One region of the Insulibacter thermoxylanivorax genome, then DNA from elsewhere that is predicted to be linked to it. Evidence: riboswitches for the same ligand, from Rfam matches in the RefSeq annotation. Region 1 holds a riboswitch; each other region holds the start of a gene.

Region 1 (8,900 bases):
GAAGGTCTTATTCTGATCCGGCGGGCTCAGGGCCTGTGCGGATCGAGAATAAGACCTTCTATATCTATGCCCGTACATCGGTGATGTCGAAGTAGGGCATGCCGAGTCCTGCGGAATAAGCGAAGGATACGGCTGCAGCCAGCAGGATGAGATACAACAGATCGTACCATGAATAACTGATTATATAATAGTAGGTTCTCTTGGATTCCATTCCAAAACGCTTCGCTTCCATCGCTACCGCGATTCGCTGGGCCCTGCGGATGCTCTGGGCGAGCAGGGGAACCGTGTAGAAGCGAATCTTCTTATAGAGACTCCTTAAGCCGCGTCCTTCCAGACCGCCCCGCACCTTCGCTGCGTGGCGCAGCGTCTGGAACTCCTCGAACATGATCGGGATCAGACGGATGCCGGCCATGAAGCTGTATGAGAACTTGGGCGGGAGTTTGAGCTGCTGCATCAGGGAATAGAATAATTTCACCGGACTTGTGGTCAATGCGAAGAGGAGCCCAACTGCTGCGAAGTTCAGTGCACGAAAGCCGATATGCAGGCCGCGATAGAAACTTTCCTCTGTGATATGCAGCAATCCCCACTTCACCCAAGTCGTCTCCCCTTGTCCGAAGAACATCATCGCCGCTGCGGAAGAGACGAAGATGAACAGGAAGGGGGAGGAGTAGAGCAGCAACCGGCGCAGGGGATGGCCGGAGAACAAGAATAGGATCAAAAGATTGGCGATCGTCAGATTGATCATGATATTAATGTTGTGAATCATCACGATGATGATGAAGAGGAGCACGAAGACGATCAACTTCAGACTCGGATTGATCCGATGCAGCCATGTCTTGCGATGCGGAAAATTCATCCGTTCGTCACCGCCCCTTGGGAACTGCTATGTTGTGATGGATCATCCGCCCCTTCATCAGCGATCTGTTGTAGATATTCTGCTGGATCTCTGTAGATCTCCGCCCGGCCGTCCTGCACATGCCATACCTGAGTGGCGTAATGGCGGACGATCTGAAGATCATGGGTGACCATGAGGATCGTACTGCCGGCAAGGCGCCAGGATTCCAATATGTCCAGGATGGCGAAGGTGTTGCGGGCATCCTGGCCGAAGGTTGGTTCATCGAGCAAGAGGATCGGCTGCTCCTTCACCACCGCTGAGGCCACACTCAGCCTGCGCTTCTGTCCCATGGACAACTGATAAGGATGCTGCTCCTGATGAGCGGTGAGATCGAACTGTTCCAGCAGCTGTTCCACCTTGGGAGCGATTGCTTCTTCACTTTCCCCGCTCTGCCGAAGAGTATAAGCGATCTCATCCCAAGTTCGGTTGGTGACGAATTGGAATTCCGGATTCTGGAACACGAAGGCGAGATGATCGGCCAGATTGCGGATCTCATCGGCAGGGCGGCCCATGAGCTTGTAACAGCCCTTCGTCTTAACTAACTGCATGAGCGCAAGGAGCAGCGTGCTCTTGCCTGCTCCGTTATGCCCGACGATCGTCACCCACTCGCCGGCATGGAGCTGTGCCGCATTCACTTCCGTTACACACCTTCTGCCGCGATAGGCTTGGAATCTTTGGAGCTCGATCTTCGGCTCGGCATCTTCCCGGCCATCCTTCGTCGTCTGTGCCTGCCTTGCTGCGGTATGGACCCTGTCCGCTTGGGCCATATAATCTTCCCAGACGCCGGGATACCAGATGCCGTATTCGAGGAAGGCTGATCGATATTGTTCGAAGATCTCATCCCGCGGACCGTCGGCGATGATCTGTCCCCGGTCGTTGAAGAGCACGATGCGGTCGATGAGATCGAGGATCTGATCGATCTTATGCTCAACGATGATCAGTGTTTTGCCGCGGCTGATGTTCTTGATCGTCCGCCACACCTGCTCGGTGCCTTCCGGATCGAGCAGGGCGGTTGGTTCATCGAGCAGCAGCACATCCGGCTGCAGGGCAAGTACGCTGGCAATCGCCAGGCGCTGCTTCATGCCCTGCGAGAGTGACTGGATCGGCGTGTGCCGGTCCGTCAGATGAAGCCCGACGAGCTGCAGATAGGCATCGATCATATCGGGCATCTGTTCGTGCGGCACTTGCAAGTTCTCCAGGACAAAGGCGATCTCTTCATCGACATAGGGCATACAGAACTGTGTATCCGGATCTTGGAAGACAAAGCCCCAGCGCTCGGGAATCGTGATCTCATCCGCCTTTACCGGGACTTCCAGCGAGCCCGGGATGAGACCTGTCAGCACTTGCAGCAGTGTTGACTTGCCGCATCCGCTCGGACCCAGGAGCAGGACTTTCTCGCCTTGGTGAATGGTCAGAGACAGATCCCGGAACTGGAGTTCATCCCGTCCCGGGAACTTTAACCGAAGATTGGTTACCTGTGCAGCGATCATCGTTATCGCTCCAGTGCATCATAGTCCGACTGAGACACAGGACGGACGAGATTAGTGACCCCTGTAAGCTCGAGTGCCTTGACCAAGTAATAAGCGAATCCGCCGGCGATGATGATCGATCCGACCGTTCGAGCCGTGATCAACACCGTCAGGTTCCACAGCGCAAGATCATCGATGTAGCTGAAGTAGAGGTCCATGATGAAGGAAGCGATCGATGCGGCGATCGCTGCAAGGCAGGTCACGCCCAGCGTAAACTTGCGGTAGCGGAAGGCGGCGAATACCAGTTCAGCGAACAGGCCTTGCAGGACGCCGGACATGAGTACAGTGAGTCCCCATTCGGAACCTGTTACGAACTCAGCGGAGGCCGCTCCCACTTCTGCCAGCAAGGCAACACCCGGTTTGCGCACGATGAGATAGGCAACCGTGGAAGCGATGAAATACATGCCGTATACCAGCTGATCCAATTGCAAGCCAAACGGTTTAACGGCATAGTAGACAGGAGACCACAACTTATAGACAACTCCAAAAACAATTGCAATGACAATTGTCACAAGAATGTCAGCAAGACGCAATTTTCTAGATATTTGTACTGTTTGACTCAATGGATTCCACTCCTTTGAAATTGTGATCAACACCGGAAATCACTGAGCCGGTTCCAGGTGAACCAAGGCATGCGGCACAAAAAAACCGCTGCCCAAGCAGGGAGCGGAATACATAGAAAAGCCAGGCGCTGCAGGATCTGCTCGACATCCGTGCGGTTGATCAGATCTGTAAGCAGATCTGCAAAGCCTAGATCATTCTCATATGTCCACTTCCCTTCGCTGGTATTACCCAGTTCAGGTTCAAAGGGTTTAGGACGGCGCCGTCCAATCTCAGCTTCTCAGCTCCCCCAGTGTTTCATTTTCATATTAACATTTACAAGCGAGTTGTCAACATATTTCTATACTGCCCGCTATGCTCTGCAATACAAGATTAATGAAACAAAAATCAATGACATCCGCATGCAAATGGCTAAATGGGTGGAAAATATACAATAAAGACAATCTAAGTCAATTGTTAATGATGTTAAAATGATAGCAGTCACTATCTTTGCGAACATTTTGTGAAAGATGTGTACGAACATTGACAAATTAGAAGGGGCAAAGTTATATTATTAGTGATTATGGGCGAGTGAGCCCTTTCAAGAGAGAAAGAGGAATTAAGGGAGATTTCGTTCCGCTTTCGTCGGGCTGCGGTTTCGTAGCAAGCTCATCGATTGGGAATCCAAGGCTGTACGAAGTACATATTGATACCCGGTGATTAAGCTTGTTAGCCATGTTCAATGATGATAGGGGTTGCAACGCATTAGGGGAAAACTGCCTTCAAAGGCAGTTATTTGTCTGTTTTGACGAACTGCATCGTTCGTCGTCCATCCTGAGCAATTATGTCATTAATGCGGAAAAGAGGTTGATGAATGGTGAAGCGTTGGATGAAACGTCTAATCCCGTTGACGGCCATGATGATGCTGCTGCTGACGGGATGCAGCGTAGAAGGAGCATTGGATCCTAAAGGACCTGTTGCTGAGAAGCAGCTGGATTTGATCCTGCTGTCTTTGGGTGTTATGACTTTGGTATTGGTCGTGGTCTTCGTCTTGTTCTTCTGGGTGATCATCCGTTACCGCAGGAAGCCGGGAGATGAGATCCCTGAGCAGATCGAAGGAAGCCACAAGCTTGAGGCGACATGGACGATCATCCCGATCGTGCTGCTCTTTATCATGGCGGTTCCAACCGTTGCACTGACATTCAACCTGGAGCAAGAAGCGAAAGCGACGGAAGGCGATATGGTGATCCAAGTCGTCGCTAAGCAGTTCTGGTGGGAGTTCACCTATCCGGAAGAGGGGATCGTAACCGCTCAGGAAGTCTATATCCCTGTCGGCAAGAAGGTTGTCTTCGAATTGTCCTCGACGGATGTGCAGCACTCCTTCTGGGTGCCGGAGCTTGGCGGGAAGAAAGATACCAACGTCGGCGGAAGGAACGTGAACTATCTTGCTTTAGAGGCGAGCTATCCGGGTACATATAAAGGAAAATGCGCAGAGCTTTGCGGGCAAGGTCATGCTTTGATGGACTTCAAGGTCATCGCCTTGGAGCAACCGGAATATGATGCCTGGGTGCAGAAAATGTTAACTCCGGCTGAAGTGACGGTAGAGACGGAACTTGGGGCAGAACTCTTCGAAGCCAAGTGCTTGAGCTGCCATGCAATCGATCCGGGCATGCCTTCCATGGGCCCTAACCTGAATGGTTTTGCCGATCGCATGTTCATTGCGGGCTGGTTGGAAAATGATGCGGAGAACCTGGTGAAATGGATCGAAACTCCGGAAGATGTGAAACCAGGCGTCTTGATGCCGGGATTCAAAGATGTTCTGACAAGGGAAGAGATCGATGAGATCGTCAAATACTTGCAGAGCTTGCATTAATCCAGTGACGAAGGAGGTATGTATCGGTGGCTCATGCACAAGCACTTGGACGTAAGAAACGCTATTCGGGAATCATGGACTGGATCACAACCGTCGATCATAAGAAGATCGGTATCCTGTACTTAGTCACGGGGGGCGTATTCTTTCTGCTCGCCGGTCTGGAAGCGATCTTGTTCCGCATCCAGCTGATGTATCCGATGAACGACTTTTTGGATGCTCAGACCTTTAATGAACTGGTCACGATGCACGGAACGACGATGCTGTTCTTGGCAGCATTGCCGATTCTATTTGGATTTTTCAACTATATTCTCCCATTGCAGCTCGGAGCCAGAGACGTGGCCTTCCCGTTTCTGAATGCTCTAGGGTATTGGACCTTCCTCTTCGGCGGGCTTCTGCTGAACCTTGGTTTCTTCACAGGCGGTCTGCCGGATTCGGGGTGGACGGCTTACCCGCCGCTCTCGACCGAATATTCGCCTGGTTTTGGTATGGACTATTATTCGATCGGTTTACAGATCGCCGGGATCGGGACCTTGGTCGGTGCAATTAACTTTATCGTGACGATCGTGAACATGCGTGCTCCCGGTATGACGATGATGCGGATGCCGCTGTTTGCGTGGACGGCATTCATCACTTCGATCCTGATCGTGTTCGCATTCTCGGCGTTCGGTGTCGGCATCCTGATGCTGACCTTCGACCGCGTCTTCGACGGGCACTTCTTCAATGCCGCTGTCGGAGGCAACGTCATCTTGTGGCAGCATATCTTCTGGATCTTCGGACACCCTGAAGTGTATATCCTGATCCTGCCGGCATTCGGAATCTTATCGGAGGTTATCCCGACCTTCTCCCGCAAGCGCTTGTTCGGATATACATCGATGGTATTCGCAACGGCATTGATCGGTTTCTTAGGGTTTATGGTGTGGGCGCACCATATGTTCACCGTCGGTATGGGGTCGGTAGCGAATATCCTGTTCGCTGTAGCAACGATGTTGATCGCTGTTCCGACAGGAATCAAGATCTTCAACTGGATCTTCACCATCTGGAAAGGATCGCTCAAATTAACGACTGCGAGCTTGTTCGCCGTAGGATTCATTCCTTCCTTTACGATGGGCGGAGTGACGGGCGTGATGCTCGCGATGGCAGCTGCTGACTATCAGTACCACGATACGTATTTCGTCGTCGCGCATTTCCACTACGTCATCGTAGGCGGTACGGTACACGGCATCTTCGCGGCGTTCTTCTATTGGTTCCCGAAGATGTTCGGCCGCAAGTTGAACGAAACCCTCGGCAAGATTACGTTCTGGCTGTTCCTAATCGGTTTCCACCTGACCTTCTTCATCCAGCACTGGCTCGGTCTCATCGGTATGCCGCGCCGCGTGTACACTTTCCTGGACGGGCAGACGGGATGGAATGAGATGAACTTCGTCAGCACCATCGGTGCATTCTTGATGGGTGTTGCCACGATCATCCTGCTGATCAATATCATCATCACGGCGATGAAGCCGAAGGATGCAGAGGCTGACACATGGGAAGACGGCCGCACGATGGAATGGGCGATGCCGTCGCCGCCGCCGGTATACAACTTCAAGCAGACACCGCTTGTACGCGGTTTGGATGCTTGGTGGGTGGAGAAGCGAGCCGGCAATGATGCGATGACGCCTGCAGAACCTTTGGGTCCGATTCATATGCCGAACGGTTCGATCCTGCCGGTGATTATGTCCATCGGATTGTTTATCGCGGGATTGGGAATCATGCATCATGCGACTTGGGCATCTATAGGCGGTTTCGGAATCCTGGCAGTCTGCATGATCATTCGTTCGCTCATCGATGATCCGGGATACTATATTGATCCGGCAGAGATTGAGGGCAAGGAGGTTAAGGCATCATGAGTCACGTACAAACAGAGGACAACAGGATCGAAAGTTTGGAGAGGGCGACACTGGAAGGCAGGAATAAGATTCTTGGCTTCTGGGTGTTCCTCGGAGCGGAAGTTGTCATCTTCGGTACGCTGTTCGCCGCACACATCGCACTTCGCAGTGAAGTGAACTACGGTGTGTCCGGCACCGAGATCTTCGCCTTGCCGATCGTTGCCATCATGACGGCAATCCTGCTTACGAGCAGCATGACCAGCGTGATGGCGATCCAAGCGATGCATCGTCATGATGTCAAAGGCACGGCGCTGTGGTTGACGATTACGGTTTTGTTAGCACTGGGTTTCCTTGGGTTGGAGATCTACGAGTTCTACCACTACGTTGATGCCTATAACTTCAATATCAAAGCAAGTCCATTCAGTACCAGCTTCTATGTCTTGGTCGGCTGTCACGGGGTTCACGTGGCGATCGGAATCCTCTGGATCAGCTTGTTGATCGGGCAGCTCTTTAAGAAAGGCCTGACGGTCGTGACAGCGCCCAAGATCTACCTGGCAAGCTTGTACTGGCACTTCATCGACGTGGTATGGGTGTTTATCTTCACGGTTGTATATCTGATGGGGAAGGTGGGCTGATCGATGCAGCAAGCAAGCCAATCTCCTGCTGGGGATTACGTAAGACGCAGCCGAACCCCGGAAGGGTCGCGCAACCATCTCATCACCTTTGTCATCTCGATCGTACTGACCATCCTTGCCTTCGCAGCGGTGATGATTCCAGGCCTCAGCCGAGAATTCGTCTACAGCCTGCTGGTCTTGATGGCGATCCTCCAGGTGTTGGTGCAGCTGGGGATCTGGATGCACTTGAAGGATCGGGGGCACTTCTGGGCGATCTTGGCAATGATCTTTGGCGGATTGGTTGTCGTATATGCGGTCGTATCCGTTCTGTTCTGGACTTGGTATCAATGATACGTGATTTGACGGGGACAATGATCATTGTCCCCGTTTCTTATATTTTTTGGGGAGAAATCGCTGTTCTTGTTCATAGATTATTCAATTTTGTTTAATCTTTCTGTTACGAACCCCGCCTGTGGATTGACTTCGCAGAAAGGGCTAACTATTCTTGAAGGAGGAGGCTCAGGGATATGTTGGGATTGGACAGCTTTACATTCGAAGAGTTATGGGACCCGCTTAAACTTCTCGTCTATGTGATCGTTGCAGCGGCCTACATCCTGCTCACAGGACCATACCGCGACCTGTTCCAAGACAGCGAGCCGCTGGATTGGCGGCGCAAGCTGATGTTCTTGAGCGGCTTATTCCTGTTCTATCTGGCTCAGACGGGTCCGCTTGAAGTATTGGCTCATATCATGTTCAGCGCCCATATGATCGCGATGACGATCTCTTATATCATCGTTCCGCCGCTGATCATCTTGGGAATTCCGGCATGGATGTGGCGGCGGTTTCTGAAACTGCGCATATTGCGGCCGTTTCGCTTCTTCGCCCATCCGATCCTGTCGATCGGACTGTTTAACGGTTTGTTTTCCTTTTACCATTTCCCAGCGGTGCTGGATTATGTCATGCTGAATTTTACGATCCATAAGCTCCTCTATGCGGTTCTATTCATCACCTCGCTGCTCATGTGGTGGCCGATCGTATGTCCTGTTCCGGAATATAACCGCATGAGCGAAGTGCGAAAGATGGCTTATATCTTCTTGGCGGGGTTCCTGTTAACCCCGGCTTGTGCGCTGATCATCTTCTCACCGGAACCGCTGTATGAGACCTATACGAATCCTGAAGTCTGGGCGCAGGCGCTCACCTACTGCGTCCCCGGCGATCCGGCGAGGTTCTTGGAGATGTTCGAAGGACCGTGGTATTTCACCAGCCTCTCGCAGGTGGATCACCAACAGATCGGCGGCATCACCATGAAGCTGATCCAGGAGGCGCTTTATATCTCGATCCTGGGTTGGATCTTCTTCCATTGGTTCCGCAGAGAGAAACAGCGGGATCAGAACCTCAGCGATGAAGAAGTGATCATGGAGTGGCGCAAGCGCATGAATCAGATCTGATTTATTACAAGGACAAAGAGGGAATGCTATGCAAACGTTACTGCCTTTATTCACGACTTCCTTGGTTTCTTCCAGTGCGATCTTGGTCGCCATCGGCTGGCGTTTGATCTTGAAGAACAAGCGTGAGCAGCATAAA
Region 2 (3,520 bases), on a different contig from region 1:
CTCAACAAAAATTGGGACTGTCAGAAGATTGAAAACTACCTGACAGAGCAAGGCGTACTGACTCCGCGTCAGGTTCTCGGAGTGAAGAACGAAGGCAGCATCTGGCATGAGTCGGCGGCGGGGATCATTCTGAAAAAACGCATTATACGGGCGATCTGACGCAAGGCCGATTCAAGGTCTACAATGTGGATAAAATGCACCACAAGCCGCAACATCCTTAAAAATTCGGCAACATGTGGGGGATTTTCCGGAGGTGGAACCCTGGCTGGCGATACAACAACAGCGTCTGCGATCCGCGAGTTATTCGAGGTATTGTGCACATTTTCTTTGTATCGGTTGAATCGATATCGATTGTATGTATTCTTGATTTCCAATATTTACGCGTTGACAGGGATGAACCCTGTCTCTTTAAATAAGACCATGAAAACGCTTTACTAAACCGTTTTACTAAAACGTTTTCCTAAAACGGTTTCACATCCCAAATCAAACATCCTTTTTATTGTTGACGTTAAAGGAGGGGTGCCGCTTGCCATGAAGGTTACGATTAAGGATATCGCTAAAAAATCAGGGGTATCCGTCACCACCGTATCCAGGATTATAAACAACAAATCGGAGGGGATCAGGCAGGAGACGCGTGAACGCGTCTTGCAAGTTCGACGGTTCGAGTGGATGTAGAGCGGTTGGAATATTTAAAGAATCTTGTAGAGGAATTGGTGATTGACCAAACAAGATGATGGAGGAAATTGTTTCATCGGCATCATCGTTAAGCAAAATGGCAGAAAATATACAAACAATGTTAAAACGGTTCACCGTATAAGGAAGCGTATTTACTTTGCTTTATAAGTATGTTAATATTAAGGAAAAACTAAATAAGTTTGTCGCTTATCTACTAGGGGAGTCCAATAGCTTGGACTGAGAAAAGAACGCGCTTAAGTTCTTTGACCCTTTGAACCTGATCTGGGTTATACCAGCGTAGGGAAGTAGATAGCGGGAGTGTATGCGTTTGTTGCGTACGTTTCGCTATTTGCGTTCCATCGGGTTCTCTTAGAGAACCCGATTTTTATTTCCGCATATATTCTCCTATCTCCGCCCCGCGTTTTGGTGTAACTTCAGATCCTAAATCATTATTTTAAGGGAGAGGAGTTACATGCAAAACATCAAATCTTTCATGCAATTTCCTGCGAGTAAAAAGGTGTATGTCGAAGGTTCAAGACCGGATATTCGTGTTCCGATGAGAGAAATTACGTTAAGTCCAACAAAGACAGAAACAGGAATCATCGAAAATGAACCAGTTCGTGTGTATGACACAAGCGGTCCTTACACCGATCCTGATCTTCAGCCGGACATTCAAAAAGGATTGCCGCCGCTAAGAAAACGTTGGATTTTAGAAAGGGGCGACGTTGAAGAATACGAGGGGCGTCCAGTGAAACCGGAAGATAACGGATTCCGTAATGAGAAGCAATCAGAGATTACTCTGCCTTTCGAGAGAAAGCCGCTTCGAGCAAAAAAAGGAAAAACTGTAACACAAATGCATTACGCAAAAAGAGGGATTATTACGCCGGAGATGGAATTTGTTGCGATTCGCGAAAATATAGATCCGGAAATCGTGCGTCAAGAAGTTGCCGCAGGCAGAGCGATTATTCCTTCGAATATTAACCATCCGGAAAGTGAACCGATGATTATTGGGAGTCGTTTTCATGTAAAAATTAATGCGAATATTGGCAATTCTGCAGTCACATCATCCATTGAAGAAGAAGTCGAAAAAATGCTTTGGGCGGTGCGCTGGGGAGCAGACACGATTATGGACTTATCAACGGGAAAACACATTCATGCGACACGAGAATATATTATTCGCAATTCCCCTGTGCCTGTCGGGACGGTTCCGATTTATCAAGCGCTTGAAAAAGTGAACGGCGTCGTTGAAGACTTAACGTGGGAAATTTACCGTGATACGCTCATCGAACAAGCGGAACAAGGGGTGGACTATTTTACGATTCACGCGGGGGTGCTGCTTCGTTACATACCGATGACGGTAAACCGAACGACTGGCATTGTTTCGCGCGGCGGCTCGATTATGGCGCAATGGTGTTTAGCCCATCATGAAGAAAACTTCTTATACACGCATTTTGAAGAAATATGCGAGATTTTGAAAACGTACGATATTGCAGTATCGCTTGGAGACGGGCTGCGCCCAGGCTCGATTGCCGATGCGAATGACGGAGCGCAGTTTGCTGAATTGGAGACGCTCGGAGAATTAACAGAAATCGCTTGGAAGCATGATGTGCAAGTGATGATTGAAGGACCAGGGCATGTGCCGATGCATAAAATTAAGGAAAATGTCGATAAGCAAATCGAAATTTGCAAAGGTGCGCCGTTTTACACATTAGGACCGCTTACGACCGATATCGCGCCGGGATATGACCACATTACATCCGCGATCGGAGCGGCGATCATTGGCGCGTACGGAACGGCGATGCTTTGTTACGTGACGCCAAAAGAGCATTTAGGGCTGCCGAATAAAGATGATGTGCGCGAAGGAGTGATCGCTTATAAAATCGCAGCACACGCGGCCGATTTAGCAAAAGGGCACCCGGGAGCGCAACGGCGGGATGACGCGTTATCAAAAGCGCGCTTTGAGTTTCGTTGGAACGATCAGTTCAACCTTTCGCTTGATCCAGATCGAGCTCGGGAATATCATGATGAAACATTGCCGGCGGAAGGGGCGAAAGTCGCGCACTTTTGTTCGATGTGCGGGCCGAAGTTTTGCTCGATGAAAATTTCACATGAGCTGCAAAAAACGGTGAGGGAAGAAGGGATGAAACAAAAAGCGAAGGAGTTTGTCGAAAATGGCATCTCTCTCTATCGATGATGTTCAAGAATTGCAAAAGGAAATTGCCGAATTGAAGGAGAAAATTCTTAAATTGGAACAGCAAATTGCCTATATTCAAAAAATTGCCAGCATTCATTTTTTGAGACACCGTTTATGCGTAAATGTGTCAAATGCCATTATATAGAGATTTTATATTATTAAGGGGATTGTCAAATATATAGCTAATTCATCTCCCGTTTTGCAGGTGGAAATCGGGTAATGAATTAGCCTTTTTATTTTTGCTTTTGTCATTTCTTTTAAGTTTTTTATATATATTTCATCACTAGCGTCGCATAAATAAGTTTTGAAATTTCAGATTTTATTTTTCTGGAAAATTAGCGAAAAACGAAAACACATCCGTCATACGGTCAAATCGCTCATAATCTAAGTATCCACGATTGAACACGTACAGGCATTCCTGATCATCAATGAATACCTCTAATTGACCACGATCATGTTCGATTGCGTTTGTCAGTACGGCCTTGTCGGGATAAGAAAGTCCTTTTTCCATGAATACAAGACGCAAGTGAAGCTTCACGTCCGATTTTGTTTTTCGGAACTCTGCCCATTTGTGGTTCGTCAAACTCAGTGGCAACGTACTCGAATCAATGATTTTTAGTGGCGTTGTCAGCTTTCTTCGCTTTTGAAAAT
Region 3 (8,900 bases), on a different contig from region 1:
ATCAGCGGCAGCGGCACCTGGAACAATTGGCTGTATCTCCACAGCGAATCCTGTTCTCTCACGCTTACTTTCACAGTCGCCAGCACCTCCATAAGGTTATGAACGCATTGTAATGCCCTGCCATATCTTATGGACGGATGCTGGGCGGTGTGCCTAGGAATTGGTCTCTTCGCATGCTGATGTGTTGTTTCATTTCCAGATTCATACTAGAATATTACCAAAGTTCCCTGGATACAAAAGGGATTTTCATGATATTTTTGTAGAGCTTCCGGTTAAAGAATGGTCGCAGTTTGATGTTCATATTGCCATAGAGGAGGATTGCTGTGAAACTGAGCCGCATTCATCCGCTGCCGAGGTCAAATACCGCTTGGATCCAGCCGTCCTCCAAACGGCAGATCACGATTATGACGCAGATGACGCAAGGTCTTAACTGCATGTAAGAACTTCATCTAAAACATTGACAAGCATCGTATCGATCTGTTACTCTTTAATTAGATATTTAGATTATTGTCTAATTATCTAATTATATAAATTGTCTCGAAGATGACAGGGGTTGGAAACATCACGCAGAAAGCGAGGGCCGCGCCATGTCTTTGAACGATACCTTTAAAGCGCTGTCCGATCCCACGCGGCGCAAGATCTTGGATCTCTTGAAGGAGCGGGACAGGACCGCCGGCGAGATCGCGGAGCATTTTACGATGACCAAGCCGAGCATATCCAATCATTTGAACATGCTAAAACAAGCCGGACTCATCACCGACGAACGTCAAGGACAGCATATCGTGTATTCGCTGAATACGACGGTATTCCAAGATGTGATCAAATGGATCCTTTCGCTTCAGTCTACCTCTACGGAAGGGAATGATGCATGATGAAAAAAATGATCCTGCCGCTCGGCCTCATCGCCGCCGCTTTGATCATCAGCCTGCTTGCTTATGACCGTCTGCCCGATCAGATGCCCATCCACTGGAACATCCACGGCGAAGCTGACCGCTATGCCTCCAAACCTGTCGCCTTATTCCTGATGCCGGCGGTGATGTTAGGTGTCTTCCTGCTGATGAAGCTGGCGCCGATCATCGATCCGAAGCGCGCCAGTCTGCAGAAAAACCTTCGCGATATCGACGCCATTAACGTTATCACGCTGCTCATCCTGCTGGTCGTACACGGCGTGACGATTCTCAGCGGCATGGGCGCAGAGATCAACATCGCAGCGTTGGCACCGATCATCGCGGGCTCACTCTTCGTCTTCGTCGGCAACCTGCTGCCCCGTTTCAGGCACAACTACTCCTTCGGTTTGCGGACACCGTGGACATTGGCCAACGAAGACGTGTGGCGGCGAAGCAATTTAATCGGCGGACGATTGATGTTCTTCGGCGGGCTCATCATGATCCTCAGCGCCTTTCTGCCGACAACCTGGAAGATGATCGTATTCTTCGCAGTGCTCGCCGTCAATCTAGCCGTGCCGATCATCATCTCTTATCTCTTCTTTAGGAAGTACGGTTCCAGCAATGGATCGGCTTAGGATTGCTTCTGGCAGATCTGCCCACCTATCCAGTGCGCGGCAGGCCTGGTCGACGGACGTAACGTCTCCCAGGCCTGCGATGCTTTAGCTCCTGCCAGGCATATGAATGACCGCATGAATTACTTCAGATAGAACACTTCACGCAGCGGCGTCGGCGTCCCCTTGCTGTGGTCGAAGGAACCCTCCACCATCTTAGAGGTGATGGCGTCCCAGCGCCGGCACGCCTTGCTTTGCGCGATGTACGCGAAGGCAGCCTCGACATCATCGCATTCGAAAACATAGAAGAACTGATTGCCGTTCTGGAAGATCGAATAATTGCGAATCCCGGCCTTGCTGTGTTCTTCCAAGACCTCCGGCCATGGATTGAGATGCATCTCCACATACTCGTCTAAGTATTCCGGCTTCACTTTCCAAGTCCATGCGAATTTGTTGCTCTTGTTCATCCCTGTTTCCTCCCTCTGCCAGATCTCGCTCAGCATCTTGCTGAATCCTCTTAATTAAACCGCTTACATTCCCTATTATAGAACAAAGTAACCGGCTTCGGACATGAATCTTCTCAGCCCGATTCCGCTATATCCCAGCTCAACCCTTTACTAACCCCCCCCCAATCATCTACAATACAGGTAACCGAAGAAGAAGCGTTCCGCTAGGGGTGCCGTTACGGCTGAGACAAGGAGCTATCCTTGATCCCTTTGAACCTGATCTGGTTAGTACCAGCGTAGGGAAGTGGAGCTGACTTAGGGCTTAATGCGTGCTGCAGGGTCCAGCTGATGAAAGCCAATGATCTGGATCCCTGTGCACCTTTGGGAGATGGTCTTGTATCTCTGCATCATCGCTTCATCTCGTCTGCCCGCTGTCAAGTCGCTCCATAGGAGCGGCTTTTTCTATTGGTTAATAAACTGATAGGAGGAATGGTGTGATGAGTTTCAGCGAACAACTGAAGCAGGATGCCCAGGAGATCTTGGAGGTGACTTATCAGCATCCCTTCGTGCAGGGAATCGCGCGTGGAGATCTCTGCGCGGAGCAGCTGATTCACTATGTCAAACAGGATCATGCTTATCTGAATGCGATGATCCAAGCGCGCGGCATGGCCATCGCGAAGAGCGATAATCGCGAGGATATGGAGATGTTCCATAAGAGCATCGCCTATGTCTTGTATGATGAAGGGCGTGCCCATGAGAATCTATGCAGAGTAGCGGGGGTGGATTATGCCGATCTGCAAGGCTTCCCGCTTACGCCTTCGGCCCACCACTATGTCAGTCATATGCTCGCCGCAGCCGCGACGGGAACCGTCGCCGATATCATCGCCGCCACCCTGCCCTGTCCATGGGTATATGATGAGATCGGGCGCAGGCTGGTACGCGAGATCAATCCCGATCCGTCCCATCCTTTCTATGATTGGATCATGATCTACGGCAATGATACGAGCGGCGCCATCGACAGGTACTTTGCCCGGCTTGATCAGTTAGCGGCAGAAACATCGGAAGCAGCGAGAGAGCGCATGCGCGATCTCTTCCTCACCAGCTGCAAGATGGAATACAATTTCTTCGACATGGCTTACCGCTTAGAAGAGTGGCCTGTCTAACCATCAGCCCTTATACAGCCCTTATACTTAACCTGTTCTAACACTTAGCTGTACGCAGACAAGGAAAGCTGCATCTTCTTGCGAAGATGCAGCTTTCTTCATGTCCGGGTGCAGAACGTCCGTTACCGTTCAGTCGTCTATCCTTATATCGTTTTAGTTCTTATATCGCCTGCCGCTGGGACTTCGCCGTGAATTGACTGTTATACAGCTCGGCATAGAAGCCGCCTTGCTGAAGCAGTTCGTCGTGGGTGCCCTGCTCGATGATCCGCCCTTTGTTCATGACGAGGATTCGATCGGCGCTGCGGATCGTCGACAACCGGTGTGCGATGACGAAGCTGGTGCGTCCTTTCATCAGAGTCTCCATCGCCCGCTGGATATAGATCTCCGTCCGCGTATCGACGCTGCTCGTCGCTTCGTCCAGGATCAGGATGCGCGGATCAGCGAGGATCGCTCTGGCAATCGTGAGCAGCTGCTTCTGCCCCTGTGAGATATTCGAGGCCTCTTCATTCAGCACCGTATCGTAGCCGTCCGGCAGCGTGCGGATGAAATGGTCCGCATGGGCGGCGACTGCTGCCTGGATCACCTCTTCCTCGCTTGCCCCTTCGCGGCCGTAGGCGATATTATCGCGAATGGTGCCGTTGAACAGCCAGGTATCCTGCAGCACCATGCCGAACACGCTGCGATACGAACCTCGGTCATACTCGCGAATATCCCTTCCGTCGATCGTGATCCGACCGCCGCTGACATCGTAGAACCGCATCAGCAGGTTGACGATCGTCGTCTTGCCCGCTCCTGTAGGCCCTACGATGGCTATGGTCTGACCCGGCTGCACATCGAAGCTCAGATCCTCCATCAGCACGTCGTCCGGCTTGTAACCAAAGCGCACGTTCTGGAAGGAAACCGCCCCTTTCACGGCATTCTTATCAAGGATCGAAGTCTTCCTGCCGGCAGCAGCATCCGCAGCTTGCTCCTCTTCCTCATCCAGCAGCTCAAAGACCCGTTCCGCCGAAGCGATCGCCGATTGGATGACGTTGGCGATATTTGCAGCCTGAGTAATCGGCTGGGAGAATTGGCGGGCATATTGGATGAAAGCCTGAACATCGCCGATGGCGATCCTGCCCCAGAACACCTGCAGTCCGCCGACGACGCTGATCAAGACATAGCTGATATTCCCGATGAAACCCATCAGAGGCATGATGATCCCGGAGATGAACTGGGCTTTCCAACCGTATTCATACAACTGCTCGTTGATTTCATCAAAGCGCTCGATGGATCTCTGCTCCCGGCCGAATACCTTGATGATCTGCTGCCCGGCATACATCTCCTCCACATGACCGTTCAGCTCGCCCAAGGATCGCTGCTGTCCCATGAAGTACCCCTGGGACCGCTTCGCGATCACCATCGTCACCACGGCGCTGAGCGGCAGCGTAAGCAGGCAGACCAGCGTCAGCCACGGGCTGATCACCAGCATCATGATGACGACCCCGATGATCGTGATCAGGGAAGTGATCAACTGCGTCACGCTTTGCTGCAAGGTATTGCTGATATTGTCGACGTCATTGGTGATCCGGCTCAGCGTCTCGCCATGCGTTCGCGAATCGAAGTACCGAAGCGGCAGACGGGACAGCTTCTGGTTGACCTGTTGCCGCATCTCATAGACGGTCCGTTGCGTGATTCCGGCCATGAGGTACTGCTGCAGATAAGCAAAAATAGAGCTCAACACATACAGGGCGATCAAGATCATCAGAATCTTCGCCAGATAACCAAAGTCAATCCACGCCTCTTCTGCTCCGCCGAACCGGGCTTTCACTCCTTCGAAGAGCGAAGTCGTCGCAAGACCCATGATCTTCGGCGATAGGATGGTGAACAGCGTGCTGAGCACCGCCATGAGGAAGACCGCGATGAGCTGCACCTTATGCGGCCGCAGATAGGTCAACAGCCTGCGCAAGGTGCCCTTAAAGTCCTTCGCTCGTTCTACAGGCATGCCGATGCGCGGACCCGGATGCCCGCCCATCGGTCCCGGTCCCCCTCTCTGCCGCTTAGCTTGATCTGTTCCTTCTTGGTTAGGCATGACGTCGGTCGTTTGCCGGCCTTGGTGTGTTTTGCGATCCTTCATGCGCTCTCCTCCTCCGACAACTGCGATGCCACGATCTCGCGATAGACATCACAGGTCTGCAGCAGTTGTTCATGCCTGCCCATGCCGACGATGCGGCCCTGATCGAGCACGATGATCCGATCGGCATCGATGATCGTACTGACGCGCTGGGCAACGATGATCACCGTTGCATCCTTTGTCTCTTCGCGGAGCGCAGCCCGTAACTTCGCATCCGTCTTATAATCCAGAGCAGAGAAGCTGTCATCGAACACATAGATCTGCGGCCTGCGAACAAGCGCCCTTGCAATCGCCAGCCGCTGTTTCTGACCGCCGGAGACATTGCTGCCGCCCTGCGCGATCATCGTCTCGAAGCCCTTCTCCATCTCATGGATAAATTCCAGCGCCTGCGCGGTCTCTGCTGCCTTACGCAGTTCCTCCTCCGTTGCATCTTCCTTCCCATAACGGATATTGTCGGCGATCGTGCCGGAGAACAGCACTGCCCTCTGCGGGACGAAGCCGATCTTCTGCCTGAGAACCGCCTGCGGCATCTGCCGAACATCGACGCCGTCCACAAGCACGGTCCCGCTCTCCACATCGAAGAACCTAGGGATCAGGTTAATGAGGGTGGACTTGCCCGCCCCCGTTCCGCCGATGATCGCCGTTACCTCGCCCGGTCCAGCGGTGAAGGAGATGTTCTCCAACACGGGCGCCTCGGCGCCGGGATAGCGGAAAGTGACATTCCGAAACTCGACGATTCCGCGGCCTGTGTGCGGTTCATCTAAACCTTGCTGCGCATGATCGTCACGAATCGCCGGAGTTATCTCCAGCACCTCATTGATCCGCTGTGCGGAGACTGCTGCCCTTGGCAGGATGACGAAGATAACGGATACCATGATCAAGGAGAACAGGATCATCATCGCGTATTGGATGAACGCCATAAGATCGCCGACCAGCATATGCCCGTTATCGATCCGGATGCCGCCGAACCAGATGATTGCCACGATGGAGAAGTTGATCGTCAGCATCATCACCGGCATCATCGCCGCCATGATGCGGTTTACACGCAGCGCCGTCTTCGTCAGATCCGCGTTCGCCTCCTGGAAGCGCTGCTGCTCATACCGGTCGCGATTGAACGCGCGGATCACTCGGATCCCCGTCAAACCTTCGCGTTGAACGAGGTTCAGCCGATCCAGTTTCTTCTGCAGCGCTTTGAACAGGGGCATCCCCTTCCGGCCGATGATCAGGATGGCTGCTGCCAGGATCGGCAGCGAAGCAACGATCACCAGTGCAAGGGTGCGATCGGTAGCCAGCGCCATGATGATGCCGCCGATACACATCATCGGCGCCACTACCATCATCCGCATCATCATGATGAAGACATGCTGGATCTGGTTGATATCATTCGTCGTGCGGGTGATCAGCGACGAAGTGCCGATCCGGTCATATTCCTGCTGCGAGAAGCTGCTTACATGGCTGAACAGTTTGTTTCGCAGATCCCTTCCGTAACCGGAAGCAGCCTTGGCTGAAAAATAGCTGGAAGCGATCGTGCATCCCATGCCAAGCGCGGCGATGAGGAGCATCAATCCCCCCATGCGGAGGATGAACCCCGTATCCCCGTGCAGCACTCCGATATCGACGATATCCGCCATCAAGGCGGGCAGATACAACTCAGTGAGTACTTGTGCAAATACGAGTATCAGCACCAGAGCGATCATGCCGCGATAGGGTTTCATGAATCTGGCCAATCTGAGCATTACATGTCACCGCCTAACGAGGTTTGTTTCAAGCGATCACGATGTTGCTGCATATAAGACAACGCCTTTACCAACGATGCCGCCAGTGATTGGCTCTCCTGCTCACCGAGGTATTCGACCAAGCCGTTGAAGGTTTGGAGCCAGACGTCCTTGACTTTCATCAGCACTTGTTCCCCCTTGTCGCTTAACTGCACGCGAACGACTCGGCGATCCTCTCCGTCGCCCTTGCGAACAACAAGACCTCCGGCTTCCAATTCATTCACCCACTGGGTAACCGTTGGTGACGTGACCTTTAACCTCTTGCTGATATCGGATATTCTTAGTCCCAATGCTTCCGCTTCTGAAGCCTGCTTCAAACAATACAGCAGCATGACATGACTTCGCTTGCAGCCCGGTATGCCGCTGGGATCGTCGCGAAATGTGCGGACCATCATCATAAATGCTTCCATCAGCTGTTTCGCTGTTGGAGATTGTTTGCTCTCCATATTCTCATCCACCATGTTTGATCCTTTCATCCCTTATGCTTACAATTTAATTATTTAGGCTATCTAATTATATTGCCGATAATTACGCCCTGTCAATTCATATGTCTGTCAATACTAAGCGCGGCGGCATGAACATAAGAACAGCACGATCGATGGGAACATCGACCGTGCTGAAGCTGCTTCTTGCGGTTATCAACCATATACCCGTTTCCCTTTAACATAAGTTGCTCTGACTTGGAAGTCATCATCGAGCACCGTCAAGTCTGCGTCCTTGCCGGGTGCGATGGAGCCTTTGGAAGCGGCGATGCCGGCCTGCCGCGCCGGATTAATCGTCAGCATCGGCAGAATCTCCGCCAGCGTACCGCCCGTGAACCGCAGCGCATTGCGCAGGGCAGCATCCATCGTCAAACAGCTGCCAGCCAGATCCCCGCGCGACTTGAGCCGCACCTGCCCATCCCGTTTGAAGCAGGCAAGACCGCCTAATTGATATTCCTCGCCGTCGGGAAGTCCGGCGGCTTCCATCGCATCGGTGATCAGCACGATCTTGCCCTGCGGCTTCACACGATGAACGAAGCGGATGAGATCGGGATGCACATGATGTCCGTCGCAGATCAGCTCCACCGTCAGTTCATCCAGCATCAGAGCAGCCCCCGCCGCACCCGGTTCGCGGTGATGCAGCGGCCGCATCCCGTTGAACAGATGCGTCACATGGGAAGCACCCTGCCGAACCGCCTCCTGCATGATCGCCCATGTTGCATCGGTATGGCCAAGCGAGACCGTGATGCCCTGTTCCGCAGCATAGCGGATCAGCTCCAAGGCCTGCGGTCTCTCCGGCGCTATGGTGATCAGGCGTATTCGCCCTTCGGATAATCGTATGTATCGATCGAGTTCCGCGATGGACGCATCCCGCACATACTCCGGGTGCTGTGCGCCGCAGCGGGCCGGGCTGATATACGGCCCTTCAAGATGGATGCCGGCGATATCCGCCCCTGCCTGTCCTTCTTTGATGGCATCCACAATGGCGGCGACAGCGCGTTCGATCCGATGATGTTCCGCAGTCAATGTCGTGGGCAGGATCGTCGTCGTGCCATGGGTTGCGTGAAACCGACTCATCCCCTGAATATGGGACACGTCGCCCCGCATCACGTCGTATCCGCCGCCGCCGTGTACATGAACATCGACAAAGCCGGGTACCAGCAGGCGTCCGTCTAAGTCGATGAGCTCACAATCGGATATATCCAGATTCGCCCAGGCCCCTTCATCGGCGTAAACGGCCGCAATCTTCCCGTCTTCGATCAGCACGGCACCGCCATTCAAGATCTCATAGGGGTCTGATCCCGCTGCGTCAGCAGACTGCTGGGAACGGCCGCAAGCCATCCCGCGCATCTGCGAGACAGCAGCGGCTCCGCGGTCCGCATAGACGACCGCCCGGTACAGCAGTATCTTCATACGATGCTGT
Region 4 (8,900 bases), on a different contig from region 1:
TACGAAGCTGACGTATAACTTCTTCCCGGCGGATACCTATGAGGAGAAACTGAGCTCTTCCTTCGCAACGGGTTCCTTCCCGGAAGTCGTCTACATGAAGAACCAGGCGACCTTCATCCAGATGAGGGAAGCGATCCGCGACGGGCAGTTCTGGGAGATCGGACCATACCTCCCCGAGTTTGAGAACTTGAGCAAACTGAAGGAACAAGTTCTCAAGAACACGATGGTTGACGGCAAGCTGTATTCCCTGTATATCGGCCGTCCGCTGGCACGGCAAGGAATGATCTACCGCAAGGACTGGGCAGATCGGCTCGGCTTGGATGCGCCGAAGAATGTCGACGAATTCTTCGAGATGCTGCGGGCGTTCACGGAAGACGATCCCGACAATGACGGCGTGGACAACACCTTCGGTCTGACGGACCGCAACGACCTCGTCTACGGTGCCTTTGACACGGTGGCTTCCTGGTTCGGCGTGCCGACGAACTGGGGTGAGAAGGATGGGCAGCTGTTGCCGAAGTTCATGTTCGATGAATATATCGAGGTTATGGACTTCTTCCGCAAGATCCGCAGCGCGGGTTATATGAACCAAGACTTCGCTGCGACGAGTAAGACAGACCAAGTCAACCTGCTGACCAGCGGCAGATACGGTGTCTATGTCGGGTCGCTTCAGGACGTCAACAGCTTGCAGAGAGATCTTGAGAAGAACGATCCGAATGCGGTCCTGTGGACGCATGCGCTGATCGAAGGTCCGAACGGCAATATCTCGACTTGGGCGATCCCGGGTTATAACAATGTCGTTCTGTTCCCGAAGAGCTCGATCAAGGATGAGGATCAGCTGAGACAGATCCTGGCGTTCTTCGACAAGATGATGACGCCGGAGGTTGCGAACCTCATGTACTGGGGTATCGAAGGCGTTCACTACACCGTGGTTGACGGCAAAGCCAGACCTGTTGAGGACAGCGATCTGATCAACCGCGATGTCAAGGGATATAAGGACAGTGTCATCGGTGAACCGGAAACCAACGGCATGATGGAAGCTTATCATGAGCTGGAAGCGAGAATCCATGCTGAGAAGCTCATCTTGGAGAACGAGAAATATGCCATCCATGACCCGACCGCTCCTCTGGACTCCAAGACTTATGCGGAGAAAGGGTTGGAGCTCGACGAGATCATCAAGAATGCCACTTATCAATACATCTACGAGCAGATCGACCTTGATGGCTTCCAGGCAGCGATCGATCAGTGGTTGAGCCGCGGCGGACAGGACATCATCGACGAATATAACGAGGCTTATCGAGCAGCAAGATAACATGCTGGGAGAGGGCTGTTGAATCGCTCAACAGCCCTTCCCATTAAATGAACTTTATACAGAAAGGAAGAACGGGTATGCAGCAAGCTTCGGTCCAACCGCAACAGACCATTCCCAGGCCGCAGAGTGAAGTATGGCGGCGGATGAAACGCAACAAGCTGCTGTATTTGATGATCTTGCCAGGCATGCTGTATTTCATCATCTTCAAATACTTGCCGATGTTCGGCTTGATCATCTCTTTCCAAGACTTTAAACCTTACAAAGGATTCATATACAGCGAATGGGTGGGTTTGAAGCATTTCGAGAGGCTGTTTACAGAACCGGAATTCCTCATGATCTTGAAGAACACCTTAGTGTTGTTCGGCCTGAATCTGTTCATCTATTTCCCAATTCCGATCATCCTCTCTCTGATGTTAAATGAGATTCGCATCTCTGCTTTTAAACGCACCGTGCAGACGCTCATCTATATCCCGCACTTCATGTCGTGGGTCATCATCGTCTCGATCAGCTACGTCATGCTGACGATGGACGGCGGGATCATCAACCAGCTGCTGGTTCACTTCGGACATGAGAAGATCAATTTCCTGCTCAGCCCCGAATGGTTCCGGCCGATGTATATCATCCAAGTGATCTGGCGCGAAGCCGGCTGGGGGACGATCATCTATCTCGCGGCGATTGCCGCTGTTGATCCGGAGCTCTACGAAGCGGCGCGGATGGACGGTGCCGGAAGGTTCCGCCAGATGTGGCATATCACGCTGCCGTCGATTCGCGGCGTGATCGTCACCCTCTTGATCCTGAAGATCGGGGATATCCTGGAGCTTGGCTTCGAACACGTCTACCTGCTGCTCAATTCGATGAACCGCAATGTTGCCGAGATCATCGATACGTACGTCTATACCGCTGCTCTCAAGCAAGGACAGTACAGCTATAGTACAGCCATCGGTTTCTTCAAATCCTTTGTCGGTCTCATCATGGTGATGATCGCCAACAAGCTGGCCAGGAAGTTTGGCGAAGAGGGCGTCTACTAATACACGAAGGAGGAAAGAGAAATGGTAGAAGACAGATCGCTGCAAGGTAGAATCTTCTCGATCATCAACTATTTTCTGCTGTCGGTCATCGCATTGCTGTGCTTAGTGCCATTCCTTCATGTATTGGCAGGCTCCTTTACAACGAATGCCGAACTGGCCGCAAAACCCTTCATCATCATCCCGGAAGTGTGGAGTCTAGATGCCTACAAGTTCGTCTTCTCGACGAATACGATTACGCGGGCGATGCTGATCTCGATTGGCGTGACTTTGATCGGTACATTGTTCAGCATGTTCTTCACTTCTTTGACGGCTTACGGCCTTGCGAGAAGGGACCTTGACGGCCGCCGGATACTGATGTTCCTCGTGGTCTTCACGATGCTGTTCCAAGGCGGGATGATCCCGACCTTCTTGATCGTGAAGGAACTGGGCTTGATCAACAAATATGCAGCGCTGATCATCCCCAGCACGATCAATGCCTTCAATATGATCATCTTGAGGAACTTCTTCCAGAACATCCCCGATGGACTGGAAGAATCGGCGAAGATCGACGGCTGCAATGACTTCGGCATCCTATTTAGGATCGTGCTGCCCCTGTCGCTGCCGGCGCTGGCTACGATCTCTCTCTTCTACGCGGTTACGTATTGGAATACGTACTTGAGTGCGATTCTCTATATCGACAGCAGTGAGAAATGGCCGATTCAAGTATGGCTCAGACAGATCGTTGTTCTGGCGAGCGGCTTGGACGGCTCGACGAATGAAGATGTTCCGCCGCCTGACCAAGCGGTGAAGATGGCGGTTATCATCGTCGCTACGATTCCGATTATGCTCGTCTATCCGTTCTTGCAGAAGCACTTTGCAAAAGGTGCATTGCTTGGTTCTATCAAGGGTTAAGAGAGATAATCTATGCGGGAGGAATGCCGGATGCAGAGGACACCGATTGAATGGGCAATATTCGCATGCGACAGCATGATGGCTCGCTACCGAGCCCCTGAACTTCCGCCGGCCCATCGATGGCATTACCATCAGGGAGTCTTCTTATGCGGGATGGAGATGTTGTGGGAAACCGTGCTGGAGGAACGTTACGATACGTATATCAGGGAATATGTGGATGCATTAGTTGATGAGAATGGGAATCTGTATTTTGCCAGGGATGAATTGGATGCGATCCAAGCGGGGCTCCTGCTCTTCCGACTGGATGCATCATCATCCGATCAGCGTTACCGGATTGCGGCTGCAAAGCTCAGAAGCTTATTTGACACGCTGAATCGAACTTCTGAGGGAGGCTTCTGGCATAAAGATAAATACCCTTATAATATGTGGCTTGACGGCCTGTACATGGGCGGCGTGTTCGCCCTGAAGTACGCCAATCAATACGGCGAGGTGCAGCTGAGAGACATGGTGCTGCACCAAGAGAAGCTGATGAGGAAACACATGAAGGATGAAAGGACCGGACTGCTCTATCATGCTTGGGATGAGAGCCGGCGCATGCCTTGGGCGGATCCTGAGACCGGCTGCTCGCCGGAGTTCTGGGGCCGTTCCCTCGGCTGGTACGGCCTGGCGCTGTCCCAGTTCATCGATCTGCTGCCGGAGGATCATGCAGGGCGCGCAGAGTTGATCCAGGTTCAAAGGGATTTCCTCACGGCATTGGTTCGTTATCAAGATGAGAGAAGCGGCCTGTGGTATCAGGTCGTGGATAAGGGAGATCACAGCGACAATTGGCTCGAAACGTCGTGTTCGGCGCTCTTCGTCTACGCGATCGCACGGGCCGTGAAGCAGGGCATTGTCGGCGATGAATTCCGCCGCGTCGCGGAAAGGGGATATGAAGGCTTGACGAACCGCATGCGGACCGATGATGAGGGACGCTTCGTCATGCCGGATATCTGCATCGGCACCTCGGCGGGGGATTACACCAATTATGTCACCCGTCCGACCAGCGAGAACGATCTGCACGGTGTCGGCGCCTTCGTCATGGCATGTGTTGCCATGCATGACCTGAATGCTTAGGAAGCGGTTGATCGTGATTCAGATCGGGCATGCTAACGTGGGTACCGTCATGTCGATACATGATTACTAACGGAGGTGCACCGATGATGAATCACACGATGACGATGAACAAGCCGGCACAGACGTCTGAGAAGAAGCTGGAGGGCAAAGTAGCGATCATCACCGGCGCCGGTTCCGGCATCGGCAGAGCTGCTGCGAAGAAATTAGCGGAGCACGGCGCCAAGATCTGCCTTATGGATCTAAAGGATGAGCGCACGGAAGAGGCCGCCTCCGAGATCGTGGCTGTCGGCGGCGAGGCGATCGCTGCGGACGTGGATATCTCGGATCCGGACCGCGTGGCCCTCGGGGTGGAAGCTGTGCTCGATACCTGGGGGAAGATCGATATCGTCTTCGCCAATGCGGGCATCAACGGCCGCATCGCACCGATCGAAGAGCTGACGCCGGAGGACTGGGATCAGACGCTGAACACGAATCTCAAGGGAACCTTCCTCGTCGTCAAGTATGCGATCCCTCACATGAAAGAGAACGGGGGCAGCATCATCATCACAAGCTCGATTAACGGCAGCCGCAAATTCCACAGTTTTGGGATGAGCGCCTACAGCAGTTCCAAAGCGGGGCAGGTTGCCTTTGCAAAGATGGCCGCCCTGGAGCTGGCCCGGTACCGCATCCGGGTGAATGTCATCTGCCCGGGAGCGATCGAGACGAATATCGATGAGAATACCTTCCAGTCTCCGGAAGTCAAGGAGATCCAGATCCCGGTGAAGTATCCGGAAGGCAGCCAGCCCTTAGAACACGGTCCGGGCAAGCCGGAGCAGGTGGCAGATCTCGTGTTGTTCCTGGCTTCGGAGGATTCCAGCCATATCACGGGGACGGAAGTCTATATCGATGGTGCGGAGTCATTGTTGTAATGGATAGAGGAAACCTTTGGACCGCCGTTTGTCGTTCAAAGGTTTCCTTTTTTGTCAATTTTTCGACACTTGATCATGGCAGCCAGCTTGATATATGGGACAGCGTTGACAATTCTCACAATAGCGGGTATGTTAGGAATAGGAACAACTGCATATGGGTTCAACCACTAGGGGAGCCGTTAGAACGGCTGAGAGAAGGATAGTGCTCCTGATACCCTTATAACCTGATCTGGGTGATGCCAGCGTAGGAAAGTGGTGCTCGACTTGAAGTCTGCTGTCGCGCCGCTCCTAGTTGGAGCGGCTTTTTTGATGGCATGTACCATCTTACCCCCATGCTCTGCAGACGGCAATGATGGAGATGACTAGGGAAGGAGGGGATGGGTTGAGCTTGCAGGAGGATCATCTGCAGCAGCATCGCAAGCAGGAAGAAGCGGTTGAAGAACGCTATTCGCGGCAGATTTTATTCGCCCCGATCGGCCGTGCGGGTCAGGAGCGCCTTGCGCAAAGCCGCGTGCTGATCGTCGGCATGGGGGCCCTCGGCACGGTTTTAGCCAACCATCTCGTGCGTGCGGGAACGGGGTTCGTTCGCATCACGGACCGCGACTATGTGGAGTTCAGCAATCTCCAGCGGCAGATGCTGTTCGATGAGGAGGATGCGCGTGAAGCCCTGCCGAAGGCGGAAGCGGCTGCCAGGAAGCTCGTGCGGATCAACTCAAGCGTAACCATCGAACCGGTGATCACCGATGTGACGGCGCGGAATATCGAAGAGCTGGCCGCCGATGTCGATCTCATCCTTGACGGCACGGATAATTTTCAGACGAGGTACCTGATGAACGACTACGCCTTCCGTGCGAAGATCCCGTATGTTTACGGCGGAGTGGTCAGCTCGCGCGGCATGTCAGCGGCCTTCATACCGGGGCGGACGCCTTGTTTTCGCTGTTTGCTGCCGGAGGACGGAAGCGCCGGCGGCGAAACCTGCGATACCGTGGGCGTGCTGTCCCCCGTCGTCGATATCGTTGCTTCCTATCAGTCGGCAGAGGCGCTGAAGATCTTAACGGGCAATCTGGATGCCGTGCGCAGGAGTCTCTTCACCTTCGATGTCTGGCACAATCGCTTCTATGAGCTGAAGTTTCCTGCGCCCAGCAAGTCTTGCCCGACCTGCGCCAAGGGGGAATATCCGGCGCTCGATCTTCGCCGGGCTGCAGAGGTGACAACGATGTGCGGCCGTGATTCCGTGCAGATCACCGGCGGCCAAGCTTTGGACCTTAAGGTTTGGCAGGAGCGGCTGAGCCGCGTCGGCAAGGTGACAGCGAATCCCTACCTGATGCGGGTGCAGCTGCCGGAAGGAGAACGGTTAACCCTGTTCCCCGACGGGCGTGTACTCGTGCAAGGGACGAGCGAACCGGCGCGGGCGAGAACGCTGTATGCTCGTTATATCGGAATGTGAGTTAAGGCGCAGCGATGAGTCTGAGATGCACATGGGCATGCAGGGATCAGATAGCAGAGGTCGGATTGCAGGACTGGAAGTGTCAGCAAGGACCTGTGAACAAGAGAGGAGGAATGGGAATGCGGGAGTTTCGCTTGTATGCGATCACCGGCGAGGAATACCATCCCGGCCGCAGTATGTTGGAGGTGATGGAGGAAGCGATCAAGGGCGGCGCCGACATCGTCCAGCTGCGGGACAAGAAGGGGACGAAGCGGGAGATCCTGGAGAAGGCTTATGCCCTGCGCGAGCTCACAGCTCGGTACAACGTCACCTTCATCGTGAATGATCATATCGACATCGCCTTGGCCTGCGAGGCGGACGGCGTGCATCTGGGGCAGGATGATCTGCCGCTCAGCGAAGCCCGTAAGCTCATGGGCAAGCGGATCATCGGCATCTCCACCCACCGCATCGAGGAAGCGCGGGCGGCGGAGGCGGAGGGGGCGGATTATATCGGGGTTGGCCCGATCTTCCCGACCAAGACCAAGGAACATGCCAAGCCGGTGACGACGGAGTACATCAAACAGGTGGAGCGGGAGATCAAGATCCCCTATGTGGCGATCGGCGGCATCAAGCTGCACAACGTGGACGACGTGCTGGCGGCAGGTGCAAGGCGCATCTGTGCAGTGAGCGAGATCGTCGGAAGCCCGGATCCAGCGGAGACCTGCCGGGCCTTTATCCGTAAGATCGAAGCATACACGGGAGGGGATAAGCAGTGAGATTAACGGTGAACGGTGAGCTCCGAGAGGTTCAAGCCGGCACTGTGGAGAGCATGGTGAAGGAGCTCGGTCTCGATAACAAGTTGATCGTCGTGGAGATCGACGGACAGATCGTTGAGAAGCAGGATTGGTCCGACGTTGCACTGCGTGAAGGAATGAAAGTCGAGATTGTGCACTTTGTGGGAGGCGGTTGAGTCATGATAGCTGATGATGCATTGGTCATAGCGGGCAAGAAGTTACAATCGCGATTCTTCCTGGGGACGGGCCTTTTTCCAAATCCTTACGTGCAGCAAGAAGCGATCAAGGCCTCCGGGGCGGAGGTGCTGACCTTCGCAATCCGCCGCGTGAATCTGGATGCCGTTGAGGATGACTCAATCCTGCAGCATCTGGAGCGGGAGAACTTCCAGTTCCTCCCCAACACCTCCGGCGCGAAGACGGCGGAGGAGGCCGTGCGCATCGCCCGTCTCGCTAGAGCCTCGGGACTGAGCAATTGGGTCAAGGTGGAGATCTGCGCCGATGAGAAGACACTGCTGCCCGACCCTGTTGAGACGCTGCGGGCGACGGAGATCCTGGTCAAGGAGGGGTTCGTCGTCCTGCCTTACACCTCCGATGATCCGATGCTCTGCAAACGGCTGGAGGAGGCAGGCGCGGCGGCGGTGATGCCGGGAGGAGCGCCGATCGGCACCGGTCTTGGGATCCTGAATCCTTACAATATCGGCCTCATCGTCGAACAGGCGAAGGTGCCGATCATCGTCGATGCGGGACTCGGCTCAGCCCAGGATGTCGCGCAAGCGATGGAACTCGGCGTCAGCGGCATCCTGATGAATACGCCGGTGGCGCGCGCTAAGGACCCCGTGATGATGGCCAGAGCGATGAAACTGGCGATCGAGGCGGGGAGATTGGCCTATCTCGCCGGCCGCATCCCGAAGCGCCGGTATGCTTCGGCCAGCAGCGGCTTAGAACAGTTCATATCCAGATTGTAGGTGAACAGCATGGGGGAACGTGTCATCATCATGGGGGGAGGCGTTATCGGCCTGTCCTGTGCATTTGAGGCATTAATGAAGGGGTACAAGGTCACCGTGGTAGAAGCGCGGACCTGCGGCGGGCAAGCCTCCGGCGCCGCAGCGGGGATGCTCGCCCCCTTCTCGGAGAACACGGCCTTTCCCGATGATTTCTTCCGCTTATGCCGCGAGAGCCTGCGCTTGTACCCGGAGTGGCAGCAGGCGGTGAAGGACATGAGCGGGGAGGACTTTGAATACACGAACAGCGGCAGTCTGTATGCGGTCTATCACGAGGCGGATCTGAGCGCGCTTAAGCAGCGGCAGTTATGGCAGAACGAATTCGGGGCGCAGGCGGAGATCGTGGAGGGTGGACAGCTTCGCCGTCTCGAGCCCGAGCTGAGCCCGGAGGTGATCGCCGCCTTGTACATTCCCGTTGAATCCCACGTGC

The links. Region 1 has a riboswitch for thiamine pyrophosphate ahead of PRECH8_RS06380 (ECF transporter S component). Riboswitches for the same ligand answer to the same signal wherever they lie in the genome.
Region 2: it holds a riboswitch for thiamine pyrophosphate, as region 1 does, so the genes downstream of both, thiC (phosphomethylpyrimidine synthase ThiC) here and PRECH8_RS06380 (ECF transporter S component) in region 1, are expected to answer to the same signal.
Region 3: it holds a riboswitch for thiamine pyrophosphate, as region 1 does, so the genes downstream of both, tenA (thiaminase II) here and PRECH8_RS06380 (ECF transporter S component) in region 1, are expected to answer to the same signal.
Region 4: it holds a riboswitch for thiamine pyrophosphate, as region 1 does, so the genes downstream of both, PRECH8_RS04135 (ThiF family adenylyltransferase) here and PRECH8_RS06380 (ECF transporter S component) in region 1, are expected to answer to the same signal.

What each region holds. Positions count from the first base shown of each region.
Region 1 covers NZ_BMAQ01000009.1:65,968-74,867, reverse strand. The annotation lists gene PRECH8_RS06390 (energy-coupling factor transporter transmembrane component T family protein) at 65-856, opposite strand; gene PRECH8_RS06385 (ABC transporter ATP-binding protein) at 853-2,385, opposite strand; gene PRECH8_RS06380 (ECF transporter S component) at 2,388-2,969, opposite strand; TPP riboswitch at 3,182-3,286, opposite strand; gene coxB (cytochrome c oxidase subunit II) at 3,854-4,837, shown strand; gene ctaD (cytochrome c oxidase subunit I) at 4,912-6,723, shown strand; gene PRECH8_RS06365 (cytochrome (ubi)quinol oxidase subunit III) at 6,720-7,337, shown strand; gene PRECH8_RS06360 (cytochrome C oxidase subunit IV family protein) at 7,341-7,667, shown strand; gene ctaG (cytochrome c oxidase assembly factor CtaG) at 7,844-8,764, shown strand; gene PRECH8_RS06350 (DUF420 domain-containing protein) at 8,793-8,900, shown strand, end outside.
Region 2 covers NZ_BMAQ01000027.1:2,558-6,077, forward strand. The annotation lists gene PRECH8_RS10210 (recombinase family protein) at 1-159, shown strand, start outside; gene PRECH8_RS10215 (LacI family DNA-binding transcriptional regulator) at 532-675, shown strand; gene PRECH8_RS14790 (hypothetical protein) at 666-734, shown strand; TPP riboswitch at 882-996, shown strand; gene thiC (phosphomethylpyrimidine synthase ThiC) at 1,148-2,869, shown strand; partial or broken gene PRECH8_RS10230 (hypothetical protein) at 3,204-3,520, opposite strand, start outside.
Region 3 covers NZ_BMAQ01000004.1:46,786-55,685, forward strand. The annotation lists gene PRECH8_RS02660 (M14 family metallopeptidase) at 1-74, opposite strand, end outside; gene PRECH8_RS02665 (autorepressor SdpR family transcription factor) at 588-872, shown strand; gene PRECH8_RS02670 (SdpI family protein) at 872-1,522, shown strand; gene PRECH8_RS02675 (L-rhamnose mutarotase) at 1,642-1,965, opposite strand; TPP riboswitch at 2,161-2,264, shown strand; gene tenA (thiaminase II) at 2,442-3,107, shown strand; gene PRECH8_RS02685 (ABC transporter ATP-binding protein) at 3,268-5,178, opposite strand; gene PRECH8_RS02690 (ABC transporter ATP-binding protein) at 5,220-6,956, opposite strand; gene PRECH8_RS02695 (MarR family winged helix-turn-helix transcriptional regulator) at 6,956-7,471, opposite strand; gene nagA (N-acetylglucosamine-6-phosphate deacetylase) at 7,634-8,890, opposite strand; gene nagB (glucosamine-6-phosphate deaminase) at 8,887-8,900, opposite strand, start outside.
Region 4 covers NZ_BMAQ01000005.1:235,875-244,774, forward strand. The annotation lists gene PRECH8_RS04110 (extracellular solute-binding protein) at 1-1,309, shown strand, start outside; gene PRECH8_RS04115 (ABC transporter permease) at 1,387-2,337, shown strand; gene PRECH8_RS04120 (carbohydrate ABC transporter permease) at 2,359-3,228, shown strand; gene PRECH8_RS04125 (glycoside hydrolase family 88/105 protein) at 3,259-4,341, shown strand; gene PRECH8_RS04130 (SDR family oxidoreductase) at 4,428-5,249, shown strand; TPP riboswitch at 5,409-5,517, shown strand; gene PRECH8_RS04135 (ThiF family adenylyltransferase) at 5,632-6,696, shown strand; gene thiE (thiamine phosphate synthase) at 6,816-7,451, shown strand; gene thiS (sulfur carrier protein ThiS) at 7,448-7,645, shown strand; gene PRECH8_RS04150 (thiazole synthase) at 7,649-8,434, shown strand; gene thiO (glycine oxidase ThiO) at 8,444-8,900, shown strand, end outside.